4 regions of the Kitasatospora sp. NPDC094016 genome follow, and region 3 is predicted to be linked to each of the others. Evidence: riboswitches for the same ligand, from Rfam matches in the RefSeq annotation. Region 3 holds a riboswitch; each other region holds the start of a gene.
The links. Region 3 has a riboswitch for cobalamin ahead of ABT015_RS14400 (ABC transporter substrate-binding protein). Riboswitches for the same ligand answer to the same signal wherever they lie in the genome.

Region 1: it holds a riboswitch for cobalamin, as region 3 does, so the genes downstream of both, ABT015_RS18740 (cobalamin biosynthesis protein) here and ABT015_RS14400 (ABC transporter substrate-binding protein) in region 3, are expected to answer to the same signal.
Region 2: it holds a riboswitch for cobalamin, as region 3 does, so the genes downstream of both, nicT (Nickel transporter NicT) here and ABT015_RS14400 (ABC transporter substrate-binding protein) in region 3, are expected to answer to the same signal.
Region 4: it holds a riboswitch for cobalamin, as region 3 does, so the genes downstream of both, ABT015_RS16215 (ribonucleoside-diphosphate reductase subunit alpha) here and ABT015_RS14400 (ABC transporter substrate-binding protein) in region 3, are expected to answer to the same signal.

Annotation. Positions count from the first base shown of each region.
Region 1 is NZ_JBEOUK010000018.1:47,033-51,397, forward strand. Features, by position in the region: gene ABT015_RS18735 (alpha/beta hydrolase family protein) at 100-1,212, opposite strand; cobalamin riboswitch at 1,513-1,642, shown strand; gene ABT015_RS18740 (cobalamin biosynthesis protein) at 1,751-2,719, shown strand; gene ABT015_RS18745 (cobyric acid synthase) at 2,716-4,254, shown strand; gene ABT015_RS18750 (putative cobaltochelatase) at 4,251-4,365, shown strand, end outside.
Region 2 is NZ_JBEOUK010000002.1:105,322-109,686, forward strand. Features, by position in the region: gene ABT015_RS02300 (short-chain fatty acyl-CoA regulator family protein) at 1-1,296, shown strand, start outside; gene nicT (Nickel transporter NicT) at 1,401-2,510, opposite strand; cobalamin riboswitch at 2,562-2,803, opposite strand; gene ABT015_RS02310 (ArsR/SmtB family transcription factor) at 2,901-3,233, shown strand; gene ABT015_RS02315 (nitrilase-related carbon-nitrogen hydrolase) at 3,346-4,287, opposite strand.
Region 3 is NZ_JBEOUK010000012.1:105,788-110,152, reverse strand. Features, by position in the region: gene ABT015_RS14410 (ABC transporter ATP-binding protein) at 1-483, opposite strand, end outside; gene ABT015_RS14405 (FecCD family ABC transporter permease) at 480-1,559, opposite strand; gene ABT015_RS14400 (ABC transporter substrate-binding protein) at 1,556-2,500, opposite strand; cobalamin riboswitch at 2,623-2,827, opposite strand; gene tkt (transketolase) at 3,265-4,365, shown strand, end outside.
Region 4 is NZ_JBEOUK010000014.1:148,965-153,329, reverse strand. Features, by position in the region: gene ABT015_RS16220 (ribonucleotide-diphosphate reductase subunit beta) at 1-347, opposite strand, end outside; gene ABT015_RS16215 (ribonucleoside-diphosphate reductase subunit alpha) at 368-2,779, opposite strand; cobalamin riboswitch at 2,972-3,096, opposite strand; gene ABT015_RS16210 (hypothetical protein) at 3,535-4,365, shown strand, end outside.

The sequences.
Region 1 (4,365 bases), on a different contig from region 3:
GCTACCCGCCCGACCGGTCACGCTCCGTGGCTGACGGGTGAGGTTCGGGTTTCGTACAGAGGCCCTGTCGGTGTGACTTCTCGTGCGGGGGGGCTGGGTTCAGAGAAGGGGGGTGAGCCAGCGGCGGAGGAGTTCGGTGTAGTGGGTGGGGGCGGAGTTCCAGAGGGTGGCGTGGTCGGCGCCCGGGAAGGGCCGGAGGCTGACCACGCCGGGGCGGGCGGCGGCGAGGCGCTCGGCGGCGCGGAAGGGGGCGACCTGATCGTCGGGGCTGTGCAGCAGGAGGGTGGGGACGCGCAGGTCGGCGCCCTCGGCGATGCGGCTGAAGTCGGCGAGGTCGACGCCGGTGCGGCCCTCGGCGGCGAGGGCGCCGAGCTCGGCGGCGGCGCCGGTGTAGCCGGCCCGGGCGGCGCCGCGGCGGGCGGTGGCGGGCAGGTCGAGGACCGGCGAGTCCAGGACGAGGCCGCTGACGGCATGGGCCCAGGCGGAGCGGGCGGCCGTCTGGAGGGCCATGGTGGCACCGAGGGACCAGCCGTACAGGATGACCCGGCCGGCGCCGCTGTCGAGGGCGAGCCGGACCGCCGACTCGACGTCGCGCCACTCGGTCTCGCCGAAGTGGCCGAGCCCGTCCGGCGAGGCCGGGGCGCCCTGGTCGCCCCGGTAGGTGACGACGAGGGCCGGCAGGGCGAGGCGGTCGAGGACGGGGAGGACCGGGAGGGTCTGCTGCCGGTCGGCGCCGGGGCCGTGGACGAGGATCACCCAGGTGCCGCGTTTGCCGTCGAGGCGCCAGGCGGGGAGGGCGCCGAGTTCGCCGTCGGCGGCGGTGTCGGTGAAGGGGAGGCCGAGCGCCTCGGTGGGGTCGCCGAGGTGGACGCGGGGGGTGAAGTGGACCTCGGTGCCGGGGGTGAGGGTGCCCCGGTCCGCGCGGACGAGGCGGCGGGTGACGCCGTTCTCGTCGCTGTGCAGGACCTCCTCGACGACGGCGTGGCCGTGGTCGTCCCATTCCACGGCCCAGCGGCCGGGGCGCAGGCTCTCGGGGCGGCGGTTGAAGGTGATCCGGCCCGCGGCGAGGCTCCGCACCAGGACGGGGCCGGACTCCCGGGCGGCGCTCGCCGGGTGGACCAGCCGCTCGGAGGCCCGACGGCCGATCACCAGGACGGCGGCCCCGGCGCCGACGACGGCGGCCGCCACGACGGCCGCGGTTCCCCAACGCATATCGCTCCCCGCTCTGCTGGTCTTGGACCGGACGGTGTCCGGGCGGTGTGCGGACGGTGTTCGGGCACCAGTTCACCGGGGGGCCGCGCGGGCGGCCACCGGGCTGGGCCGTCCGGGGCACGACGGGGGCTCGGGCGGGGCGTCGGGCGGGGCGGGCGTCAGGCACGGCGGGGCGTCGGGCGGGGCGGGCGGATCGGAGGTGGCGACGGGGCTCCGAGGTGTGACCAACCCCTCCGTGACCTCGGTTGACTCCCGGTTCGGCCGCGTGATGGGATCCTGGGGCCAAACGGAGGCATGCAGAGGAAGCCGGTGCGAGTCCGGCGCGGTCCCGCCACTGTCACCGGGGAGCACGCTCGGAACATCGCCACGGCGGGCCGTCAGAAGCCGCTGGAAGGCCCGGGGGTGCGTCCGACCCGGAAGCCAGGAGACTCTCGCCCCCGGTACGTCGATCCAGGGCGCGGACCCTGAGTGAGGACACGCACGCGATGCAGGCTGCCCCGCCCTGCCGGACCCCACGCGGCCTTCCGCCGAACCCGCCGTGCGCCCGCTGACCCGCGCCGCCGCGTTCGCGCTCGGCGCCGCCGCGGGCTTCGCCGCCGACGCCCGCTTCGCCGACCCCCGGCGCGGCCACCCGGTGGCCGTCTTCGGCAGTGCGGCGACCCGGCTGGAGCGGCGGGTGTGGCAGGACGACCGGGTGGCCGGCGCCGGGTACACGGCGCTGTGCGTGGGCGCGGTCGCGGCCGGCGCGGCGGCCCTGGACCGTACGGTGGGCCGGCGTCCGCTGGGCCGGACCGCGCTGGCGGCCGCCGCGACCTGGACGGTGCTGGGCGGCACCTCGCTGACCCGCGAGGCGCGCACCATCGGCCGGTCACTGGCCACCGGCGACCTGACGGCCGCGCGGGAGCGGCTGCCGCACCTGTGCGGGCGGGACCCGAGCGCGCTGGACGGGCCTCAGATCGCCCGCGCGGTGGTCGAGTCGGTGGCCGAGAACACGGCGGACGCCGTGGTGAACGCGCTGGTCTGGGGCGCGCTGGCGGGCACCCCGGGGCTGCTGGCGTTCCGCGCGGTGAACACGCTGGACGCGATGGTCGGCCACCGCTCGCCGCGGTACGCCCGGTTCGGCTGGGCCTCGGCCCGGCTGGACGACGTGGCGGGCTGGCCGGGCGCCCGGCTGACGGCGCTGCTCACGGTGGCCGCCGCGCCGCAGCCGAAAACGGCCTGGCGGGTCTGGCGGCGGGACGGCTCGGCGCACCCGAGCCCGAACGCGGGCCAGGCGGAGGCGGCCTTCGCGGGCGCGGTGGGCGTCCGACTGGGCGGGACCCTCCAGTACGGGGAGCGGGTGGAGCACCGGCCGGTGCTGGGCGCGGAGTTGCGGCCGGTGACGGTCGACGACATCGAGCGGGCCTGCGTGCTCTCCCGGCGGGTGGGCGCGCTGGCCCTGGGTACGACGGTCGCGGGGCACGTCGCGCTGCGCTCGCTGACGACACGGTGGAAGGGAAGGGCATGAGCAACGCACTGCTGGTCGCCGGGACGACCTCGGACGCGGGCAAGAGCGTGGTGACCGCGGGCATCTGCCGCTGGCTGGCCCGACAGGGGGTGCGGGTCGCTCCGTTCAAGGCGCAGAACATGTCGCTGAACTCCTTCGTCACCGCCGACGGCGCCGAGATCGGCCGGGCACAGGCGATGCAGGCGCAGGCGGCCCGGGTGGAACCGGAGGCGGCGATGAACCCGGTGCTGCTGAAGCCGGGCGCGGACGGCCGCAGCCAGGTGGTGCTGCTGGGCCGGCCGGTCGCCGAGGTGGGCGCGCTGGACTACCGCGAGCGCAAGCCCGTCCTGCTGGAACGGTCGCTGGAGTGCCTGGCGGATCTGCGCCGCCGCTACGAGGTGGTGGTCTGTGAGGGCGCCGGCTCGCCCGCCGAGATCAACCTGCGGGACCGGGACATCGCCAACATGGGCCTGGCGACGGCCGCCGGGCTGCCGGTGGTGGTGGTCGGGGACATCGACCGCGGCGGCGTCTTCGCGGCGATGTACGGGACGCTGGCACTGCTGTCGGCGGAGGACCAGCGGCATGTGGCGGGCTGGTTCGTCAACAAGTTCCGCGGCGACGCGCGGCTGCTGGCGCCCGGCCTGGAGATGCTGCACGGGCTGACCGGCCGTCCGGTGCTGGGCACCCTGCCGATGCTGCCGGGCCTGTGGCTGGACGCCGAGGACTCGCTGGACCTGTCCACGGTGGTGGACCGGGTGGACGGCCGCGGCCCGCTCGGGGCGGACGTGCTGCGGGTCGCCGTGGTGCGCTTCCCCCGGCTGTCGAACTTCACCGACCTGGACGCGCTGGCCCAGGAGCCCGGCGTGCTGGTGCGCTGGGTGACCCGGCCGGAGGAACTGGCCGACGCCGACCTGGTGGTGCTGCCCGGCACCCGGGCCACCGTGGCCGACCTGGCCTGGCTGCGCGAACGCGGCCTGGAGCCGGCGCTGAAGGCGCGGGCGGCGGCCGGGCTGCCGGTCCTCGGAGTGTGCGGCGGCTACCAGATGCTGGCGCGCGGGATCGAGGACGAGGTGGAGTCCGGGGCCGGCTCGGTCGACGGCCTGGGCCTGCTGCCGACGCACGTGCGGTTCGGCGCCGAGAAGGTGCTGGCGCGGCCGGTCGGCACGGCGTACGGGCAGCGGGTCGAGGGGTACGAAATCCACCACGGGGTGGTGGCCGTGGAGGGGGGCGAACCGTTCTTCTCCGATGACGACGGGCACGGCCTGGACGGCTGCCGGGTCGGCCCGGTGTGGGGCACGACCTGGCACGGCGCGCTGGAGAACGACGGCTTCCGTCGTGAACTCCTGCGCGAGGTCGCCGCGTTGGCGGGACGGGCGTTCGTGCCGGCGCCGGACACCTCGTTCGCCGAGGCGCGCGAGGCCCGGCTGGACCGGCTGGGCGACCTGATCGAGGAACACGCGGACACCGACGCGCTGTGGAAGCTGATCGAGGGCGGGGTGCCGGCGGCCGGATCGCTGCCGTTCCTGGCGCCCGGGGCACCTGGGGAGTATGCATGAGTGACGTCCGCTATCCGTTCACCGCGATCGTCGGCATGCCCGACCTGCGGCTCGGGCTGCTGCTCAACGCGGTCTCGCCGGCCGTGGGCGGCGTGCTGGTGCGCGGCGAGA
Region 2 (4,365 bases), on a different contig from region 3:
CAGCTGGAGCACGACGCCCGCCCGCTCACCGTGCCCGTCCTGCTGCGCCTCACCGAGGCCTTCGGCGTCGAGGCCGGGTACTTCGCCCCGCCCGGCAGCGCCCGGCTCACCGCCGAACTGCGCGACGCGCTCGGCGAGGAGCTCGCGGCCGGACGGGTCACCGCCGGGGACCTCGACGAGGTGGCCGCCCGCCTGCCCGCCGTGGCGCGGCTGCTGATGGACCTCGGCCGCGGCCGACGGGCGGTATCCGAGCAGCTCGCCGTCCTCGCGGGGGACCGCGGCCCGGCGCCCGACACCCTCACCCCGCACGAACAGGTCCGCGAGTTCTTCTACCGCCGCCAGAACTACCTCCACGAACTCGACACCGCAGCCGAGGAGTTGGCCGCAACCATCGGCCTGCGGCGCGGCGAGGTCAGGGCGGTGCTGGCCGACCGGCTCGCCTCCGGCCACGGCGTACGGACCGCCGCCGGAGGCGAGCACCTGCACCGGTACGACCCGCGCAGCAGGATCCTGAGCCTGTCGGACCGGCTGCGCCCGGGCCAGCAGGCGTTCCGGATGGCCACCCAACTCGCCTACCTGGAACACGATCCGCTGCTGTCCGAACTCGCGGCCCAGGACAGCCCGGAAGGCTCCACCGCCTGGTCGCTCACCCGGATCGGCCTGGCCAACTACTTCGCCGCCGCCCTCGTGCTGCCGTACGCCGCCTTCCACGCCGAGGCCGAATCGGCGCGCTACGACATCGAGCACCTCGCCGACCACTTCGGCGTCGGCTACGAGACGGTCTGCCACCGGCTCAGCACCCTCCAGCGGCCCCGGCTGCGCGGCGTACCGTTCTCCTTCGTCCGGGTCGACCGGGCCGGCAACGTCTCCAAGCGCCAGTCCGCGACCGACTTCCACTTCTCCCGCACCGGCGGCACCTGCCCGCTGTGGAACGTCTACGAGTCCTTCGCCGCCCCCGGCCGGGTCCACGTCCAGGTCGCCGCCATGCCCGACGGCCGGCGCTACCTCTGGACCGCCCGCGCCGTCACCCGCTCACCCGGCGGCTGGGGCCGCCCCGGCAAGACCTTCGCCATCGGCCTCGGCTGCGAACTCCGCCACGCCGCACGGCTCGTGTACTCGGCGGGACTGGACCTCGGCGACGTGGCGGCCGCCACCCCGATCGGGCTCGGCTGCAAGGTGTGCGAACGCCCGGCGTGCCCCCAGCGCGCCGCGCCCGCCATCGGCCGGCCGCTGGCGCTCGACGAGCACACCAGCACCTTCGTCCCGTACCCGGCACTACCCGACCCCCGGCGCTGAAGGCCGGGGGCGCAACTCCACTGCCGCGACCGTCTGCGGGCAGACCGCCGGGGGTGTCGACGATCGTCGACACCCCCGGGAACCGCCGGAACCGGGCGGGCGGGTCAGCCGGTCTTCTCGACGCGGGTGGCCCAGCGCTGCTCGACGTTGCTGAAGCGCCAGTAGGCGAGTGCGCAGGCCCAGACGACGACGAACATGCCGACGAGGATGTAGCCGACGTTGTCGAGGCTGATGTCGGCGATCCAGCCGGTGACCGGGTCGGTGAGGTCGAGCTTCTCGTGCAGCACGCCGACCAGTTCGATGGTGCCGATGACGAAGGCGACGGCGATGGACAGGCCGGTGATGGTGAGGTTGTAGTAGACCTTGCGGACCGGGTTGGAGAACGCCCAGTGGTAGGCGAAGTTCATGAAGGTGCCGTCGAGGGTGTCGAACAGACTCATGCCGCAGGCGAAGAGCAACGGCAGGCAGATGATGGCGTACCAGGGCAGACCGGAGGCGGCGCCGGAGCCGGCCATCACCATCAGGGCGACCTCGGTGGCGGTGTCGAAGCCGAGGCCGAAGAGCACGCCGACCGGGTACATCTGGCCGGGGCGGCGGATGGACTTGGTGAGCCTGCCGAGGATGCGGTTCATGAAGCCGCGCTCGTCGAGGTGCTTCTCCAACTGCTTCTCGTCGAACTGGCCGGCCCGCATGGCCTTGTAGACCTTGTAGATGCCGGCCAGGGCGATCAGGTTGAGCGCGGCGATGAGGTAGAGGAAGGTGCCGGAGACGCTGGTGCCGATGACGCCGAGCCACTGGTGGGCGGTGGACTTGTCATCGACCAGGGTGCCGGCGATCTGGGCGCCGCCGGCGACCAGGGCGGCCATCGCCATGACGATGCTGGAGTGGCCGAGGGCGAACCAGAAGCCGACCGAGACCGGGCGCTGGCCGTCGGCCATCAGCTTGCGGGTGGTGTTGTCGATGGCGGCGATGTGGTCGGCGTCGAAGGCGTGCCGCATGCCGAGGGTGTAGGCGGTGATGCCGAGGCCGACGCCGAAGGCCTGGTTGCCGATCGTGTAGTGGTTGGGCGCGACGAGCAGGAACAGCATGCCGAAGGCGACCACGTGCATGGCGAGGATGACGCCGAGCAGGCTGGCGGTGCGGACGGTGTCCTGGCGCCGCCAGCGCGGGGGCAGGGGCAGGGCGGATGACGGGGTGTCGTCGGTGAGGGTCATGACGGGCGGCCTCTCCAGCTCCTCGATGGGGGCACCCCCGGTGAGGTCGGGGGAGTCGTGCGCGCCGTGGCCGGTCTCCTGACTGGGGGATGGACAGTTCTGCCCGCGTCCGGGCAGGGCTGAGCGCACCCCGCGGCTCGTCTTCCCGTGCGCCGTACGGCACCGGTGACTGCCCGCAGTGGCTGCGGGCGCGCCGGGGGCACTTCCCGTTCACAGTGGCGAGGGCCGCGCCGGATTGGGCCCCTGAGGAGCTGTCACCGAACTTCCCGAACACCACGGCGGGGAACACCGTAGGGGCTCGGACAGCCAGTCGACAAGGCTGCGCAGTTGCGCATATGTTGCAATAACGCAAAGTGCTGACAAAGCCGTGACGAGGGGGAAGGGCAGCACATGCCCGAGGCAATCGATGCCCGAGCGGTCCAGGCGGCCGCCGCTGCGGTGGCCGACCGTGACCGGCTGCGCTCCGCGGCCGAGCGGTTCGCGCTGCTGGCCGAGCCCGGCAGACTGGCCCTGCTGGCGGCGATGCACGCTGCCGGACCGATCCCGGTCTCCGACCTCGCCGGCGCCTGCGGCATCAGCCCGACCGCCGTCTCCCAGACCCTCCGCATCCTGAGGGCCTCCGGCGTGGTCTCGGCCGAGCGGGACGGGCGGGTGGTCCGGTACCGGCTCCGTGACCCGGGCATCGCCCGTCTCCTCGACGAGACCCTGCCGAGGCGCGCCTGAGCGCGAGCGCCCGCTGAGCGTGCTGTCCCGGTGAGGTCCGGTCGCCTGGTCGGTGGTGCCGAAGGGCCTCCCCGTCCCCCGGCCGGAACCGGGCCGGGGAGGCCGGGGGGCGTCAGCGCTGGGCGGTCAGGGGCGCGTAGGCGTCGGGGCGGCGGGTGGTGTTGAAGGGGAAGAGTTCGAGCCAGTCGTGGCGCTGGTCGAGGTCGAGGTCGGCGACCAGGACGGCGGCCTCGTCGCGCGGTGCCCGGGCGAGCACGCGGCCGTACGGGTCGACGATGAACGAGCTGCCGTAGAAGGTGAGTTCGCCCTCGGTGCCGATGCGGTTGGGGACGACCATGAAGGTGGCGTTGGCGATGGCGTTGCCGGTGATGACCTGCTGCCACAGCGGCTGGGTGTCGAAGCCGGGGTGGCCCGGCTCGGAGCCGATGGCGGTCGGGTAGACGAGCACGTCGGCGCCGGCGAGGGAGTAGGCGCGGGCGAGCTCGGGGAACCACTGGTCCCAGCAGGTCGGCAGGCCGACGGCGGCGTCGCCCACCTCGGCGAGGGGGAAGGCGTCCTCGCCGGCCGGGCCCTGGCGGAACCAGGTGTCCTCGTAGTAGCCCTCGGTCACGGGGATGTGCAGCTTGCGGGTGCGCTGCACCAGGGTGCCGTCGGGGGCGACGAGGATCGCGGTGTTGTAGCCGAGGCCGTCGGGGCCGTCCGGTCCGTCGGCCTTCTCGAAGAGCGAGGCGTGTACGTGGATGCCGTGCTCGCGGGCGGCGGCCGCGGCGAACGCGAAGGTCGGGCCGGTGCGCAGGTCCTCGGGCTCGACGGCCTGCGGGTGGTCGGACTGGCGCAGCACGGCGAAGTACGGGGAGAGCGTGAGCTCCTGGAGGGCGACGAGGGCGGCGCCCTGCTCGGCGGCGAGGCGGATTCCCTCCAGCAGGCCGGCCCGGTGCTGCTCGGGGTCCGCGTGCCAGCGCTGCTGGACGAGGGCGACCCGCAGGGCGGCGCGCCGGGGCGCGCGGGTGCGGGCCGGGGACGCGGGCGGGTTCAGGGCGGTGATCAGGCGCATGGCGGGTCCTCGGGTCATCTCGGGTCATGGTGCCGGAGCAGCGGCCGAAGCCGTGCCGGAACGTTCCGGCACGGGTGA
Region 3 (4,365 bases):
CGCGAGCTGGACCCGCTGCCGCTCGCCACCCGACAGCGTCGGCCAGGACCGGTCGAGCAGGTGGCCGACGTCGGCCGCGGCAACGGCATCGGCGAACACGGATCGCTCGTGGGCGTCGGTGGCGGAGTTCGCCGGCACGGGCCAGCGGCTGCGGTGCGGTGTGCGTCCGAGCTCGATGACCTGACGGACCGGCAGCGACAGCCGGGTGTCCGCCTGCTGCTCCATGAAGGCCACCTGCCGTGCTCGTCGGCGGGCCGTGAGTGCGTGGAGATCCTCTCCGTCCAGGAGGACGCGTCCCTCGCTCGGCCGGGTCAGTCCGGCGACCGCGCGCAGCAAGGTGGTCTTCCCGGCGCCGTTGGGCCCGAGCAGGCCGGTGATCCGGCCGGGGGCGAACGCGAGCGAGACCGCGTCCAGCAGGGTGGCTCCGCCGATGCGCACTCGAAGTCCCTGCGCGCGCAGCTCGGCGGGGGGCGTCACCGTCACTGCCCCCTCCCGTCGGCCCGCCCCTGGCGCCACAGCAGCCAGGCGAAGAAGGGCGCTCCGAGTCCGGCCGTGATGACGCCGACGGGGATCTCCCGGTCGGGGAGGACCGAGCGCGCCACGATGTCGCTGCCCACCAGGAGGGACGCGCCCACCAGTGCCGACACGGGCAGCAGGAGGGCGTGGCGCGGGCCGCAGACGAGCCGGACGACATGCGGTACGACCAGGCCGAGGAACCCGATGACGCCGGTGTGGGCGACCAGGCACGCGGTCACCAGGGCGGCGGTGGCGACGAGGACCCAGCGGGTGCGCTCGACGTGGACGCCGAGGGAGCGGGCGGCGGTCTCGCCGAACGCGAAGGCGTCCAGGTCGCGGGCCGAGGAGGCCAGGACCGTGACACCGGCCAGCGCGACCGCGGTCAGGAAGACGGCGGTGGGCCACCGCACGCCGGCGACCGAGCCCAGCGTCCACTCCATGACACCGCGCGCCGCGTTGCGGTCCCCGAGGACCATCACCACGAACGAGGTGTAGGCCCCGCACATCTGTCCCACCGCGATGCCGGCGAGCACGGTCCGGGTGGTCGGTAGCGATCGGGTGCGGGCGCCGGCCAGTGCCAGGACGACGACGGCGGCGAGCAGGGCGCCGGCGAAGGCCGCCGTCGCGACCGCGCCGGTGCCCACGGCGCCGGACACGCCGACGCCGAGGACGATCACGGTGACCGCGCCGGCGGCGGCTCCGTCGGAGATCCCGAGCAGGAAGGGATCGGCCAGGTCGTTGCCGGTCAGCGTCTGCAGCACCGCGCCGCAGACCGCGAGGCCCGCGCCGGTGGCGGCCGCTCCCAGGACCCGGGGCAGCCGCAGCTGCCAGACGATCTGGTCGTCCAGCAGCGTGACGTTCGGGTCGCCCAGCCCGAGACGGCGCAGGACGACGTCGATCACCGTCCGGACCGGTTCGTGTTGCGAGCCCACGGCCAGGCCGAGGAGCACGGTGGCCAGGAGCAGGGCCGCACCGACGGCCAGGGCCGCCGTCGCGCGGCCCTGACCGGAGCGCCGCGCGACGGGGTGGGGCGCGGTGGTCATGAACCCGGGTGCAGTTGGCCCAGTCCCGCGGACACCTTGGCGGCGCCGTCGGCGAGCAGCACACCGGGAGTCGACTCCGAGAACGGCACCACCACGAAGGCCTTGCGCTGCACGGCGGTGAGCTTGCTCAGCACCGGGTCGTTCTCCAAGTAGTCGATCTTGGACTGGGCCGTGTCCCAGCCGGCGTCCGCGAGCACGATGGCGTCCGGGTCCGCCGCGACGACCTTCTCCCAGCTCACGTTCTGCCAGCCACCGGGCAGGTCCGCGAAGACGTTGCGGGCGCCGACGGCGTCGAGCACGAGTTGAGGTCCGCCGTGGCCGGCGCCGACGAACGGCGCCTTGGTGTCCGAGTCGAACCACAGGACCTTCAGGTCCTTGCCCGCGGCCGTCGCCGTCAACTGGGCCAGCTGCTGCTCCTGCTGCTGCCGGATCGCGGTGGCCCGCTCCGTGACACCGAAGACCTTGGCGACGTCGTTCAGTTCGCCCCACACCGCCTGCCAGGTCGTCGGCGCCACCTGGCTCTTGTCCGAGCAGCCGAACGGGGACAGGTACGACGGGATGCCCTGGCCGCGCAGTTCCTCCCGGGTGCCCGCGACCTTGTCGGTGAACGCGCTGGAGTAGGAGGCGTACAGGAAGTCGGGACGGGCCGCGAGGAGCTTCTCCTTCGTCGGGTAGTCCTTGGAGAGCACCGGGACGGAGTCGTAGGCCGCCTTCCACTTCTCCGGGACGGAGTCGTCGAGGTAGGCGGTACCGGCCATGCGGGACTGCAGGCCGAGGGCCAGGGCCACTTCGGTGGCGCCCTGGTTGAGCGTCACCAGCCGGTCGGGCGGCGCGCCGACCGTGACGGTGGTCCCGCAGTTGTCGACGCTGACCGGCGCGGCAGTTCCGGTCGTCCCGCCGGACGTGGCGGGCGCGGGGGCGCCCGTGCAGGCTCCGAGCATGCCGACGAACAGGACGGCCGCGACCGCCCGGCCGACACGTATCGGACCTGTGGGACGTACGGAACATATGGAACGGAACGGATGCGGCAGACCGCTGGGCACGTGTTCTCCAAAACCCTCGTGGAACATGTAGCGCCGTGGCCGGTCTCCTGGCTTCCGCATCGACACGCCGCGGCCGACCTTCCCGGACGGCTCTTCCAGCCCGCCCAGTGGCCCTGACCGCTGGAAAAGCCGGTCAGCGAGGGCCGCGGAACTCCGCGGCAACAGTGGCGAGGGCCGCACCGGACTCAGACCGGTTTCCCGTACACCACGGCGATGGAAAGGTATCAGGCGTGGTCAGGTCGGTGCTGGCCAGCCCGAGGGCTGATCGTCTGGACCGTTCCCGGGGTTGCGGGAGGGATCGGCCACGGGGCCCGGCCGGGGGTCTCAGGTGCGGGCGGAGACGTGGACGGTCGTCGGCGTCGAGCGGATCGAGCACGCCGTCACCGACCCTGCTCGGCGGCGGAGGCACCGTGCCGTCGAAGGGGGGCCCGCGCACGCCCTCCCGCGGACCTGCGACGGGTGGTCAGGGGTGTGTTTCCCCACTTCGGGGGCAAGCGACGAGGCGGAGCGGCTCACCGAAAGGGTGTGTCGTGCCGGACAGCGCGCCACCCCTGGGCATAGTTCGTACATCACCAGCAACCACGCGGGCGACGGCCCGGCGGTCGTGCCCGCCCAGTGCCGCAGGAACGATGGACGACAAGCCGAGACGAAGGAGCAACGGCATGGCGAACGACCAGAACGACGCTACCGCGCGGCGCGACGAATCCCTCGCGGATCCGGTGGCAGGGCGGGCAGGGTGGGACGAGGTCGACGCGCGGGCGGTGGACACCGTGCGGCTGCTGGCCGCCGACGCGGTGCAGAAGGTCGGCAACGGCCATCCGGGCACCGCGATGAGCCTGGCCCCACTGGCGTACCTGCTGTTCCAGAACGTCATGCGCCACGACCCCGGCGACGACCGGTGGCTGGGACGGGACCGCTTCGTGCTCTCCTGCGGCCACTCCAGCCTGACCCTCTACATCCAGCTCTACCTGGCCGGCTACGGCCTGGAACTCTCGGACCTGCAGGCCTACCGGACCTGGGACTCCGCCACCCCCGGGCACCCCGAACACCGGCACACCCCCGGCGTGGAGATGACCACCGGCCCGCTGGGCCAAGGCCTGGCCAGCGCGGTGGGCATGGCGATGGCCGCCCGCCGCGAACGCGGTCTCCTCGACCCGGACGCCGAAGCGGGCACCAGCCCCTTCGACCATCACGTCTACGTGATCGCCTCCGACGGAGACCTGATGGAGGGCGTCACCGGCGAGGCCGCCTCCCTGGCAGGGCACCAGGAACTCGGCGACCTCATCGTCTTCTACGACTCCAACCACATCTCCATCGAGGACGACACCGACATCTCCTTCAGCGAGGACGTCCCGGCCCGCTACGCCGCCTACGGCTGGCACGTGCAGACCGTGGACTGGACGCGCACCGGCCGCTACGTCGAGGACGTCGACGCGCTCCTGGCGGCCACCCGCGCCGCCCGGCAGGAGACCGGCCGCCCTTCGCTGATCATGCTGCGCACCGTGATCGGCTGGCCCGCCCCGACCAAGCAGGACAGCGGCAAGGCCCACGGATCCGCGCTGGGCGAGGACGAGGTCGCCGCCACCAAACGGCTGCTGGGCTTCGACCCCGAAGAGCACTTCGTCGTCGAGGAGGACGTCCTGGGCCGCACACGCGAGGCCGCCGACCGCGGTCGGCAGGTGCACGCCGAGTGGGACGAGAGGTTAGCGGCCTGGCGCACGGCGAACCCCGAGCGCGCCGTCCTGCTGGACCGACTGCGGGAG
Region 4 (4,365 bases), on a different contig from region 3:
GGGTCCGGCAGGTAGGTGTCGAGCAGCGTCAGGTAGAACTGGACGTGCACGGCCTCCTCGAACAGCTGGCGCGACAGGTACAGCCGCGCCTCCGGGGAGTTGATGTGCTTGTAGAGGCTCAGCACCACGTTGTTGGAGACGATCGAGTCCCCGGTGGCGAAGAAGGCGACCAGGCGGCCGATGAGGTGGCGCTCGCCCTCGCTGAGCTTGGCCAGGTCGGCGACGTCGGAGTGCAGGTCCACCTCCTCGACGGTCCAGGTGTTCTTGATCGCGTCCCGGTACCGGTCGTAGAACGACGGGTAGCGCATCGGGCGCAGGGTCAGCTCGAAGCCGGGGTCGAGCAGCATCTTCTCGCGGTCGGGGGTGCTCACTGGCAGGCCTCGCAGGACTCGGGGTTCTCCAGGGAGCAGGCCAGTGCGGCCTCCTCCTCCGGGGTGAGGGTCGGGGTGTTCACCGGCACGGGCGCGGGCGCGGCGGCGCGGGCGGTGCCGGAGGCGGCCTGGGCGATCCGGGTCGCCGGGCGCGAGCGCAGGTAGTAGGTGGTCTTGAGACCGACCTTCCACGCGTAGGAGTACATCGAGCTGAGCTTGCCGATGGTCGGCGCCGCCATGAACAGGTTCAGCGACTGGCTCTGGTCGAGGTACGGCATGCGGGCCGCGGCCAGGTCGATCAGCGCGCGCTGGGGCAGCTCCCAGGCGGTGCGGTAGAGCGAGCGGACCTCGGCGGGCAGCCAGCCCAGCTCCTGGACGGAGCCGTTGGCCTCGCGCAGGGCGTCGCGGGTCTGCTGGTCCCAGACGCCGAGCTCCTTGAGCTCGCGCACCAGGTACGGGTTGACCTGGAGGAACTCGCCGGACAGCGTCTCGCGCTTGAACAGGTTGGAGACCTGCGGCTCGATGCACTCGTAGACGCCGGCGATGGACGCGATGGTCGCGGTCGGCGCGATGGCCAGCAGCAGCGAGTTGCGCAGGCCGGTCTCGGCGATGCGGGCGCGCAGCGCGGTCCAGCGGTCGGCCCACTGCGGGGCGGCCGTCGGGAAGTGGTCGATGTGCAGCTCGCCGCGGGCGGCGCGGGTCTCGCCGTAGGCCTCGTGGCGGCCCAGCTGCTCGGCCAGGTCGGCGGAGCGCTCGTACGCGGTGAGCATGATGCGCTCGGCGATGAGGGTGGACAGCCGCGCGGCCTCGGCGGAGTCGAAGTCGATCCGCAGCTTGAAGAAGACGTCCTGGAGGCCCATCACGCCGAGGCCGACCGGGCGCCAGCGGGAGTTGGAGGTGCCGGCCTCGGTGGTCGGGTAGAAGTTGATGTCCACCACGCGGTCGAGGAACGTCACGGCGGTGCGGACGGTGGCGTCGAGGCGCTCCCAGTCCATGGCGCCGAGCAGGTCGTCGACGGAGGCCCCGGGGGCGACGTGGGCGCCGAGGTTGACCGAGCCGAGGTTGCAGACGGCGGTCTCGGAGTCGTCCGTGACCTCCAGGATCTCGGTGCACAGGTTCGAGGAGTGCACCGTGCGGCCGGGCAGCGCGGTCTGGTTGGCGGCGCGGTTGGAGGCGTCCTTGAAGGTCATCCAGCCGTTGCCGGTCTGCGCGAGGGTGCGCATCATCCGGGCGTACAGGGTCTGCGCGGGGATGGTGCGCACGGCCTTGCCGGCCAGCTCGGCCTTGCGGTAGGCCTCGTCGAAGTCGGAGCCCCACAGGTCGACGAGCTCGGGAACGTCGGCGGGGGAGAACAGCGACCAGTCCTCGTTGGCGTTGACCCGGCGCATGAACTCGTCCGGGATCCAGTGCGCCAGGTTGAGGTTGTGGGTGCGCCGCGCCTCTTCGCCGGTGTTGTCGCGGAGCTCCAGGAACTCCTCGATGTCGGCGTGCCAGGTCTCCAGGTAGACGCAGGCCGCGCCCTTGCGGCGGCCGCCCTGGTTGACGGCGGCGACCGAGGAGTCGAGGGTGCGCAGGAACGGGACGATGCCGTTGGACTTGCCGTTGGTGCCGCGGATCAGGCTGCCGCGCGAGCGGATGCGCGAGTAGGACAGGCCGATGCCGCCGGCGTGCTTGGACAGCCGGGCGATCTGCGCGTAGCGGTTGTAGATCGAGTCCAGGTTGTCCAGCGGGGAGTCGAGCAGGTAGCAGCTCGACATCTGCGGGTGCCGGGTGCCGGAGTTGAACAGGGTCGGCGAGGAGGTCAGGTACTCCAGCCGGCTCATCAGGCCGTACAGCTCGGCGACCTCGCGCACGGACTGCTCGCTGTCGCCGACCGCCAGGCCGCAGGCGACGCGGAGCAGGAAGTGCTGCGGGGTCTCGATGACCTTGCGGGTGATCGGGTGGCGCAGCAGGTAGCGGGACTGCACGGTGCGCAGGCCGAAGTACTCGAAGCGGTCGTCGCCGTGCGCGTCGATCAGCGCGTCCAGGGCGGCGGCGTGCTTGGCGACGAAGGCGGCGGTGGTGTCGCCGATCAGGCCCTCGTCGTGGCCGACGGCGATCGAGGCGGCGAAGGAGCGCGAGCCCTGGCTGTTCGCCTCGTCGACGATCTCCAGGGCGAGCAGCCGGGCGGCCAGCTTCGAGTACTGGGGGTCCTCGGCGATCATCGACGCGGCGGCGTCCACGGCCAGCCCGCGCAGCTCGGCGAAGTCCGAGCCGGCGTGGCGGCCGCGCAGCGCGGCGGCGGCGACATGGCCGGGGTCCACCTGGGGGAGATCGACGCTGCGGTCGGTGAGCAGCCGAAGGAGCGCGCCACCGGGGTCGGAGACCGTCGGGTCGGTGGGGGCGGGGCCGGTGCCCTGGGCGGGCAGGGTGGCTGAGGCAGCGGTGGTCAAGGCGCTCTCTCCTGGCGGCGATCGGCGGTGGTGCTCGGGGGGTACCGGGCCGTTCGGGGCAGGGGAGCACGGCACGTACGCAGGAAGCGTCGCGCGACAGTGGCGTCCCCGGCCCGCCCGCGAGGCCCGGAAGGTGGTTCTCGTGCTGGCGCGGCCTCTGCGGGAGGGCCGGTGCGCACACCGTCGGCAGGTACTCGGACTCGCGGGGCGACTGCTGGAGCCGCCCGCTCACCGCTGCGGGGCAGTCCCGGATTCGCACCGGGTTCCCCTGCGTCGACAGCAAGATTGAGCATACATCTAGTGGTGTCTCTCTGATGCGACCCCACATGTAGTGCGGCACGGTGTGTCGGAGCGATAACCGGGGGTGCCGGGAGGGGGCGGCTCGTGGCCTTGGGGCGCCTCGGGTCCGGGCTTCCGGGGCCCTGATTCCGGGCCCCGGCGCCCTGGTTTCGATACGGAACGGTCACCGGGCGGACCGGTCGCCGGGGGCATGCCCTACGATCTGGGCGCATGAGCGAGCGAAGCGCCGAGGGGCGCGTTTCGCGAAGCGATCATCGAGCGAAGCGAGGGGGCGCGTGAGCGACGGAACAGGCGCACCCGGGCAGGGTCCGCAGGGAACGCCTCCCACCGGGCCGGGGGGCGGGCACGGTCAGCCGCCGCCGGTGGTGCCCGGTCCGGTGTTGCCGCCGAGCGGGGGCTTCGGGCCGCCGCCGGCCTCGTACGGGCCCCCGGTGTCGCCCGCGCAGCCGGTGGCCCAGCCGGTGGCGCAGCCGGGACCGCCGGGGCAGCAGGTGCCGCCGCAGTGGCAGCCGAACCCCCAGCCGTATCCCCAGGCACATCCCCAGCCGCACCCCCAGACGCAGCCGTACCCGCAGCCCCAGCCGTACCCGCAGCCCCAGGCGCCGCAGCGCGCCGAGCCGAACTGGGAGGCACTGGCGGACCGCAACGCGGCGGACGGCAAGCGCCGCCGCCGGCTGCGGGCCCTCGGCGTGGCGGTCGGGGTCGTCCTGGTCGGCGGCCTGATCGCGGGCGGGGCGGTGCTGCTGACGAAGGACGGCGGCGACAAGCCGGTCGCCGGGCCGGTCGCCTCGGCCTCCGACCGGCCGTCCTCCGCCGCATCGGGTGCCGCCCAGAGTGCCGCGCCGGGTGCCGCCGCAACCCCGGGTGGGAACCCGTCCGGCACCCCGGGCGGCGCGCCGGACGACCCGTCTAAGCCGATCTGGGAGGCTGCCACCGACCCGGCGCCGCAGGACGCGGGGGCACTGTTCTCCGCGCTCCAGGTGACGGTCAACGGCGCCACCTGGAACCGGACCTTCGTCTCGCTGGACTCGCCCTGCTGGGACGGGAACTCGACGACCGGCGGGCTCGGCAAGGTCCTCGGTGACCAGGGCTGCCAGAAGGTGCTCCGGGCGACCTACGTCTCCGGTGACAGCGCGGTGACCGTCGGCGTCGCGGTCTTCGACCACAAGATCCAGGCCGAGACCTCGATGAAGAGCTACACCGGCCACCTCAAGGGCGCCGTCGCGCCGGGCGCGCCGGCCTTCTGCGCCACTCCGGGCTGC